3 regions of the Alteromonas sp. 07-89-2 genome follow, and region 3 is predicted to be linked to each of the others. Evidence: predicted binding sites of a transcription regulator. Region 3 holds the regulator's gene; each other region holds the start of a gene.
The links. The regulator MetJ, encoded in region 3, represses methionine synthesis genes. The targets are predictions, from matches to a motif close to TAGACGTCTAGACGTCTA.

Region 1: a site for MetJ is predicted at 1,162-1,179, ahead of metK (methionine adenosyltransferase). Genes of this name have one in related genera too.
Region 2: a site for MetJ is predicted at 1,376-1,393, ahead of metA (homoserine O-succinyltransferase). Genes of this name have one in related genera too.

Annotation. Positions count from the first base shown of each region.
Region 1 is NZ_VTYM01000027.1:37,235-40,525, forward strand. It holds gene tkt (transketolase) at 1-855, opposite strand, end outside; gene metK (methionine adenosyltransferase) at 1,250-2,395, shown strand; gene F0261_RS16485 (hypothetical protein) at 2,635-3,105, shown strand; gene F0261_RS16490 (exonuclease domain-containing protein) at 3,194-3,291, opposite strand, start outside.
Region 2 is NZ_VTYM01000021.1:21,839-25,129, reverse strand. It holds gene F0261_RS13885 (tetratricopeptide repeat protein) at 1-1,225, opposite strand, end outside; gene metA (homoserine O-succinyltransferase) at 1,458-2,396, shown strand; gene F0261_RS13875 (homocysteine S-methyltransferase family protein) at 2,400-3,291, shown strand, end outside.
Region 3 is NZ_VTYM01000005.1:157,248-160,538, forward strand. It holds gene F0261_RS05615 (malic enzyme-like NAD(P)-binding protein) at 311-1,546, shown strand; gene metJ (met regulon transcriptional regulator MetJ) at 1,710-2,042, opposite strand; gene metF (methylenetetrahydrofolate reductase) at 2,204-3,091, shown strand.

The DNA.
Region 1 (3,291 bases), on a different contig from region 3:
TTCGAACGCGCCATGGCTCCAGCCAAGCTTTTCGCGAGTGGCTACAATTTCATCTTCACCTAGTGGTGCACCGTGACAAGACTCGGTACCTTCTTTATTTGGCGAGCCGAAGCCAATAGTGGTTTTGCAACAAATAAGCGTAGGCTGCGCGGTGTTCGCTTGCGCCTTTTCAATAGCGGCTTTTACTTGCTCTGCATCGTGACCGTCAACGCCATCGATCACTTCCCAACCGTAGCTCTTAAAGCGTGCTGGTGTATCGTCAGTGAACCAGCCTTCTACTTCGCCATCAATTGAAATGCCATTGTCATCCCAAAACGCGATAAGCTTACCAAGGCCTAGTGTGCCGGCTAGTGAACATGTCTCGTGTGAGATACCTTCCATCAAGCAGCCGTCGCCTAAGAATGCGTAGGTGTGGTGATCAACAATATTGTGACCGTCACGGTTAAATTGTGCCGCTAGCACTTTCTCGGCAAGTGCCATCCCCACAGCATTACTGATACCTTGGCCTAGTGGACCAGTGGTCGTTTCAACACCTGGCGCATAACCATACTCAGGATGGCCTGGCGTTTTTGAATGCAATTGACGGAAGTTCTTTAATTCTTCAATTGGCAGTTCGTAGCCTGAAAGGTGAAGAAGAGAGTACAACAGCATCGAGCCGTGACCATTTGAAAGCACAAAGCGATCGCGGTTAGCCCAAGATGGGTTTGCAGGGTTGTGTGATAAGAAATCACCCCATAGTACCTGTGCGATATCAGCCATCCCCATTGGGGCACCTGGGTGACCAGATTTAGCTTGTTGAACGGCATCCATGCTTAATGCACGGATTGCATTGGCGAGTTCACGACGAGAGGGCATGTTGTCTCCTGATTTATTTTGTATCTTTTGTTTCGTATCTCAGCGGGCTAGGCAAGCTAGACGAGCGTAGAGGTAAGGCGTTCGCTCTACTTCTTTATACGAATGAATGTGGCGTTATTCTTACCTATGCCACCTTACAGTTCAATGGCTTTTGATTGCCAATAGTGAAAGTCATAGTAAAAAATGGTCTATACCTTAACCATCACGTATTCCCAATACAGCAAAAACGGTTATATCTGACGCCTAGAGCCTGAATAACCCTATAAGTGATCGGATTGTGTCAACTATTCGTAACGAAGAGACTTTTAGACGTCTAGAAGTAAAGACTGGTATTTATAACTTGTTTTAGTACAATATACGACTATTTTGATAATTTAACGCTTACGGAGCATTTATGGCCACGCATTTATTCACATCCGAGTCAGTGTCTGAAGGACATCCGGACAAAATTGCTGATCAGATCTCAGATGCGGTTCTTGACGCTATTTTAGAACAAGATCCTCGCGCTCGGGTGGCCTGCGAAACGTATGTAAAAACCGGTATGGTTTTAGTGGGTGGTGAAGTAACCACCTCTGCATGGGTAGATATTGAAGAGCTTACCCGAAAAACAGTTAAAGAAATTGGCTACACGCACTCAGATATGGGCTTCGACGCTGATTCATGTGCGGTATTAAATGCTATTGGCAAACAGTCACCTGACATCAATCAAGGTGTTGATCGCGCAAGTCTTGAAGAACAAGGTGCTGGTGACCAAGGTCTAATGTTTGGCTACGCTAGCGACGAAACTGACGTACTAATGCCTGCGCCAATCACGTACTCTCACCGCCTTGTTCAAAAACAAGCTGAAGTGCGTAAATCTGGTAAGCTAGACTGGTTACGCCCAGATGCTAAAAGCCAAATTACTTTCAAATATGAAAACGACAAGCCTGTTGGCATCGACGCAGTTGTGCTTTCAACCCAGCACTGTGATTCAGTAAGCACTGAAACAGTTCGCGAAGCAGTAATGGAAGAAATTATTAAGCCAGTGCTGCCTAGTGAATGGATTGATGGAAATACACGCTTTCACATTAACCCGACGGGACGATTCGTTATCGGTGGTCCAATGGGCGACTGTGGCTTAACAGGTCGTAAAATCATTGTTGATACTTACGGTGGTATGGCCCGTCACGGTGGTGGCGCGTTCTCTGGTAAAGATCCATCAAAAGTAGACCGCAGTGCAGCATACGCGGGTCGTTACGTTGCTAAGAACATTGTTGCAGCAGGTCTTGCCAAGCGTTGCGAAATCCAAGTGTCTTATGCAATTGGTGTGGCAGAGCCAACGTCTATCAGTATCGATACCTTCGGTACAGGTGTGGTAGATGAGAAAACATTAGTGGCACTGGTCCGTGAACATTTCGACCTACGCCCGTATGGACTTATTCAAATGCTAGACCTTGAGCGCCCTATCTACCGCCCAACGGCTGCTTACGGTCACTTTGGTCGTGACGAATTCCCATGGGAAGCAACAGATAAAGCAGAAGCGTTAAAAGCATCGATTTAATTCGACAACCAAATAACGCTTTTAAATACGCCGCTCAGTTTTTATAACGCTTTGCAAAAAAGTGTTTGTATAAACTAGCGGCGTTTTTATTTGGCTCGCAAAATCAACGAAACAAATAAAAAACAGTAAAGAATATTTTCATCATTTATTTTTTGCAGCTATGCTTAAATAACGAACACACTATCGCTTGTAGTTTCTGGTTGTTTACAAGCCATGATAACAACAACTTGGGCTCTTCCATGAATGTGGTTACTGGAATTCTTCTGGCACTTACTTTGGCTGCGTCTATGGCGGCTTCCCCCGTGCTCGCGGAAATGAATGCTCCCCACTACAGTCCTATCCAATTCAAAAGCAAAAAAATAGCCCGGTGGCAGCTAAATACTATGTACCGCATTCAATCTACAACCGAAACTTATCTATACGACAATAGTTATACCTACCCAGCGGGATCACAAGGTATGTTTAGCGCCAGCCGGCGGTTTAACACTTGGGTTCCGCAAAAGGTCTATGCAACGTACAAAACCAACAATACCGCCTTTCAGCATTACGCAGAGTGGCTTTATTTACCTCATGATGTAGGTACTTTTACTCGGTTGGGCTGGCTGCTTGGCAAAAGCGAGGGTTTAAACATGGCGGTAGAACTTGAACATAGGCAAGTTGGGGAAGAAGAGAATATGGCTCTCTCCTTGGGCGTTAATTACTTGTTTTAAGTCATCCTTGTTTTAGGTCACCGCTACATTGCATTCACAGTGCGCTTTAAGTATTCCCTCCAATCATAAAGACGAAACGTAGCTGCCGTTAAGCCAATGATAAGGTTTTTGCGTAAGTCTGTTGAATTACCATCGCGTCGGAACTCGCTCTATGACGCTTAACATCAAGTTGGCTCGTAAGGCGGC
Region 2 (3,291 bases), on a different contig from region 3:
AAACCTTTGTATATGCGCTTAGGGAATTCGAAAAATCCCCCAGTAATCTTTCGATGTGTCCAATTTTGTCATAGGAAACAAGAAGATCTCTCTGACGACTGCTATTTTCAGGAAAAGCGTCGGTTAAGGACTTACGTATATCTAAAGCTTGTTTATAAGATATGAGCGCTGAAAAATAATTGCCTCGTAATCGTTCTATATTGGCAATGTTATCAAAGGAGACTGATAAGTCTCGTTGCCATTCATGGTTGGAAGGCGTGTTTTCCACTAGAGTATGTGCAATAGTCCAAGCTTGTTGGTAAGCTTTGAGCGCCGCTGGCAGATTGCCTTGGGCCAGCTCAATATGACCAAATTTGTCATATGAAACAGCGAGGTCTCGCTTTAATTTGAAGTTGCTTGAATCGTTTGTTACTAATTTTTTACGAATCCTCAATGCGTTTTCGTAAGAGATTAAGGCTTCTGGTAAATTGCCCATAGTTACATACAAGTCGCCCATTTCGTTATGTATTGTACCCAAATGCCTACTGTTTAAGCTGTTATTACCTAGAGCATCTTTCACGATGACATACGCTTCATGGGTTTTACCAGCTCGTTGCAATAATCTAGAGAGATATATTTTGTCCCAAATATTAGCTACCCCTAATTTATGGATTTGCTGGTAAGCGGTTATTGCTAAGTCTGTGTTAACGGCGTAGGAAAGTTTTCCTAACTGACGCCATTTTTTTGTAGCGTTGCTTTGGGCTTCTACTGCTTGAGCTTCTAGATTAGCGAGCCCTTCATCTGTTTTCCCATTCGAAATAAGCTCTAGTGCATTTAATTCAGACGGTTCTGCTTCATCTAACTTATTTATTATAACCAACTCTGTAGCAGCACGAGCCTCTGGTTCATCTTCTGAAATTGGTTCAGCTAATCGTTCCAGCAGGTTATTTATTAGACGGTGCTCTTCCTTCTCGAGTAGTTCTCTTTGTATCGCAGAAAGCTTACCGTCTTTATCCAATTGCATTAACCATTCTATTTGAGATTGACTTAGCTGCTGACATTTAAGCCAGCTCCAGCCTGACATATAGGGCATATCACAAACAAAAGATTTTCCTTGTTGTCGCATAGTGTCGTAAAAGCTAAGCAAACCAATAACCGCACCACCAATAATACATACTGCCTTGTAATTGCGCAGAAACCAGTTTTCTACTAATTGACCGTAAGTCCGTTTTGATGACTGAGTCATTTGTGTCTTCCTTTCTTTGGTTTCTATGGCGTGTAAAATAATTAAGGGGAGAATAAAAATTAAACAATTTATAACAATTAGTTTTTCATTCATCAATCATAAGAGGAGTCTAAGTTGTGTCTTAATGGGTTCAAAAGTATCAATTTCGTTTAGACGTCTAGACGTAAAGATGTTGACATATTGCCAGTTATAGACACAATACAGATATTGTAATTTATCACTGGAGCCCTCTATGCCAATTCGTATTCCTGAGCAGTTACCCGCGCAGAATGTACTACTAGGTGAAAATATTTTTACCATGGACATGGACAGGGCTGCCAATCAGGATATTCGTCCTCTTGAAGTCGGTATTCTTAATTTAATGCCGAACAAGATAGAAACAGAGGTACAGTTACTTCGCCTGTTATCGAACACGCCACTGCAAATAAACGTGGATTTAATTCGAATTGATAATCAAGCGCCGAAGAATACCCCGCAATCGCACATGGATGCTTTCTATCACGACTTTTCAGCGGTAGCGAATAAGAAATACGATGGCCTCATTGTCACCGGTGCGCCTCTCGCGCTTATCGATTACGAGGAAGTAAAGTACTGGGAAACCATGACCACCATATTGGAGTGGGCGCAGCGTCACGTGAACTCAACCCTTTACTTATGTTGGGCTGCTCACGCCGCCATGTATCACTTTTACGGCATTACACGAGAGCTTAGAGACGAAAAGTTTTCAGGTGTCTTTAAACATAAAGTGAATGACCCGAACAATGAGCTATTAAGAGGCTTTGACCCTTCTTTTTACGCACCACATTCCCGCTATGGGCATATTAACACCTCGTTGTATAACAGCGTCGATGGACTTAGTGTTGTTGCAGAGTCTGACGATGTAGGCGCTTATATTGTGGCGTCAGAAGATAAGCGCATGGTATTTGTAACGGGTCACCCGGAATACGATCCAGATACACTTAAAGACGAGTATTTTCGAGATATTGCCGCGGGACAAACGCCAGTAATTCCAAAAAATTATTTTGAAGGGGATGATCCAGCCAAGCCTCCTATTGTACAGTGGCGCTCACACGGCAGCCTATTGTTTACAAACTGGCTGAATTATTATGTTTATCAGACCACGCCTTACGATTTAAGTCAGCTTGCTGAAAAGTCACAGCCAAAGAGGTAGCACGTGAGCCAAAGACCAAATTCTAGCGCGCAGACAACGCTTACAGAAGCCGCTAAAAAGCGCATTCTTATATTAGACGGCGCCATGGGCACCATGATCCAGCGCCATAAGTTAGAAGAAGAAGATTATCGCGGAACACAGTTTGCCGACTGGCACTGCGACGTAAAGGGTAATAACGACCTATTAGTACTTACCCAGCCAGACATTATTTATCAGATTCACTGTGATTATTTTGAAGCTGGCGCAGATATTATAGAAACCAATACGTTTAACGCGACGACTATCGCTATGGCCGATTATGACATGCAGGCCCAATCACGGGATATTAATGTGGCTGCGGCTAAGTTAGCGCGCAAAGCTGCCGACGAATTCACCGCAAAAACACCTGAGAAACCTCGTTTCGTAGCCGGTGTACTAGGTCCAACAAACCGCACCGCTTCAATCTCACCTGATGTCAATGACCCAGGTAAGCGCAACGTCACGTTTGACGAGTTAGTAGAAGCGTATAGCGAGTCTACCGAAGCACTCATTGAGGGCGGCGTTGACCTAATCATGCTTGAAACTATTTTCGATACGCTAAACGCCAAAGCAGCAGCGTTTGCCGTAGAGTCGGTGTTTGAAAAACTAGGTAAGTCTTTGCCCGTGATGGTATCAGGCACTATCACAGACGCTTCAGGGCGTACGCTCTCTGGTCAAACCGCGGAAGCATTTTATTACTCAATGCGGCACATAAGTCCGTTTTCATTCGGCTTAAACTGCGCACTTGGACCAGACCTATTACGTCAATATGTCGATGAAGTGGCTAATGTGAGTGAGTGCTTCATATCTGCCCACCCTAATGCGGGCTTACCTAACGAATTTGGTGAATACGATATGGAAGGTCCGGAGATGGCCG
Region 3 (3,291 bases):
CATTACTTTCAAGACTTGTGGCGCTTTTGGGTACATAAACCAGAGGCTTGTATCCATTAAGGTATGTGAACAAAATCAGTAAAGGTTAACGCCTAGTCTGCTTTTCCACATGCCACCTTGGGGCCTATTGATGATTGCTGTAAAACAAAGATCAACAAACCCTAGTGCTAACAACTATTTATAATCACTTTGTCATTATTTGGTTGTAACGCGCTTACGTTTATCTACCTATAACTATAACGACAATAAAATAGCTACAGAGCGTGAACGAAAACACCGATGAACCCTACATCTAAGGATACCTTTTTACATGTCAGATTTTAGACAACACGCACTCGACTATCACGCCAAACCCACACCTGGAAAAATCCGCGTAGAGTTATCTAAGCCAGCAGACAGCGTCGATGACCTTGCTCTTGCCTATAGCCCAGGCGTTGCCGAACCGGTCAGAGAAATTGCCGAAGACGCAGATAACGCCTATAAATACACGGGTAAAGGAAACCTGGTTGCCGTTATCAGTAACGGAACTGCGATTTTAGGATTGGGTAACCTAGGCCCACTGGCATCGAAACCTGTTATGGAAGGTAAAGCCCTTCTGTTTAAACGCTTTGCTGGCTTGGATGCCATTGACATTGAAGTGAAGCATCGTACGACCGAAGAGTTCATTAATACGGTAGCGAATATCGCTGACACATTTGGCGGCATTAACTTAGAAGACATTAAAGCGCCTGAATGCTTTGAGATTGAACAAGAGCTAATTAAGCGCTGTAAAATTCCGGTATTTCATGATGATCAGCACGGTACCGCTATTGTAACTGCAGCGGGCATGCTTAATGCTCTGGAAATTCAGGGTAAAAGCATAGAGAGCGCTAAAATTGTGTGTATGGGTGCCGGTGCAGCAGCGGTCGCTTGTATGGAACTGCTTATAAAGTGTGGTGCCCAGCGTGAGCGTATTTATATGCTAGACAGAAAAGGCGTTATCCATACTCGTCGCGAAGACTTAACTGAGCACAAAAAGCTATTTGCTAACAATACTGACAAGCGTACGCTTGAAGATGTAATGGAAGGCGCGGATATTTTTGTTGGTGTGTCAGGACCGGATGTTTTACCACCAGAAACACTGGCCTTGATGGCTGAAAACCCAATTGTATTTGCATGTTCTAACCCAGACCCTGAGATAAAGCCTGAACTTGCTCACGAAGTACGTAAAGATCTTATTATGGCTACCGGACGCTCGGACTACCCTAACCAGGTTAACAACGTACTGTGTTTCCCGTTTATTTTCCGTGGAGCACTAGATGTTCGTGCAACGGCCATTAACGATGAAATGAAAGTAGCGGCAGTAGAAGCCCTTCGTGCTATCACGAAGGAGCCTGTACCAGAAGAAGTACTAGCTGCCAGTAAGAGTACTAGTCTGACATTTGGTAAGGAGTACATTATTCCTAAACCTATGGACCCGCGTTTATGCGAGCGTATTGCTACCGCGGTATCTAAGGCTGCGATTGAATCTGGCGTTGCACGCGTGCCTGAAAGCCCAGAAGAATAAAATTCTGGTACATAAGGCAAAAAAATGAAGGGGCTAGTGCTCAACCTTTATTTGCTAAAAAGTGCGCTCAGAGAATACAAGTACATAAAAAACGGCGCCGTGTTGTGGGTTATCAACTAGCAATAACTTACAACAAAGCGCCGTTTCTCTTTAATACCAAATATCAGTCGTCTTCCGACACATCGTTTTCGAAGCTTGGATCAATGCCCATTTCTTCCATAATGCGTCTTGCTTCAGCCGGTACGCGATTAGGATTGTCTTTGCGCAGGTCATCATCGTTAGGCAATGGTTGACCGGTAAACGCATGTAAAAATGCTTCACACAACAGTTCTGAATTAGTGGCGTGACGCAAATTATTGATTTGGCGGCGAGTACGCTCATCAGTAAGCGCCTTAAGCACATTAATAGGTATAGAGACAGTGACTTTCTTTACCTGTTCGCTCTTCTTGCCATGCTCTGCGTAGGGGTGAATATATTTACCGTTCCATTCTGCCATTGTACTAACTCGGTCTACTCTTTTTTATGTTATGAAGAGAAATTCTAAACAAGTTCACGAAAAGGTCAATTGAGCAGTGTAAACCTCTTGACGTCTAGACATATATTCTTTAATTTAGACGTCTAAACGTCTATAAGAATACATTTTTGAGAGAAAAAGCCATGGTTTCTTACGCACAAGGTATCGATGCATTAAACCAGTCCCTGTCGGAACTGCGTGATATTGATGTATCTTTTGAATTCTTTCCGCCTAAAACGGAAGCCATGGAACAGACCCTGTGGAAGTCAGTTGAACGTCTAGCGCCACTAAAGCCAAGCTACATGTCGGTAACCTACGGCGCGAATAGCGGTGAGCGTGACAGAACCCACGACGTTGTAAAACGCATTCAGCAGCAAACCGGTGTCGCGGCGGTTCCTCACTTGACCTGTGTTGATGCTAGCCGTGATGAGCTTAAGCAAATTGCAAAAGACTACTGGGACTCAGGTATTCGCCGTATTGTTGCGCTTCGTGGCGATTTACCGCCAGGAGTAGAGAAAACAGAGATGTATGCCTCTGATCTTGTTGCCTTGCTAAAAGACGTTGCCGATTTTGATATTTCTGTTGCTGCCTATCCAGAGAAGCACCCTGAAGCACCAAATGCGCAGTTTGATTTACTAAACCTCAAGCGCAAAGCAGAAGCAGGTGCCACAGAAGCGATAACCCAGTTCTTTTTCGATACGAGTGTGTACCTTCGATTTAGAGACCGTGCAGCCGCAGCGGGTGTCGACTTAGATATCGTTCCGGGTATTTTGCCGGTAACCAACTACCAAACACTGGTGAAATTTGCGGGGTTCACAAATGTTCATGTGCCGGGATGGTTACACAAAATGTTCGACGGCCTTGATGCCGACGACCAAGCCACACGTAACCTAATAGGTGCTAACATCGCCATGGATCAGGTAAAGGTATTGGCTAAAGAAGGGGTAAAACACTTCCATTTCTATACGTTGAACCGCAGTGAATTAAGCTACGCCATCTGTCACATGCTAGGTGTGCGCTCAGGCACTTAATACATACAACAATCAGGATCGTGCTGACATTTTTGAATGAAGCACTCCTCAATAGGCGCAGTCAATGCGCCTTTGTTGTATAAAGCCTGCATTAAACTTTGCCACCAAGGCCGCCCGCAGTTACCATCTGATATAACATGTAATGAACTATCGATGCTTTATAACAGTCCGCATAGATAAGACCGCGCTGTTTACCATTT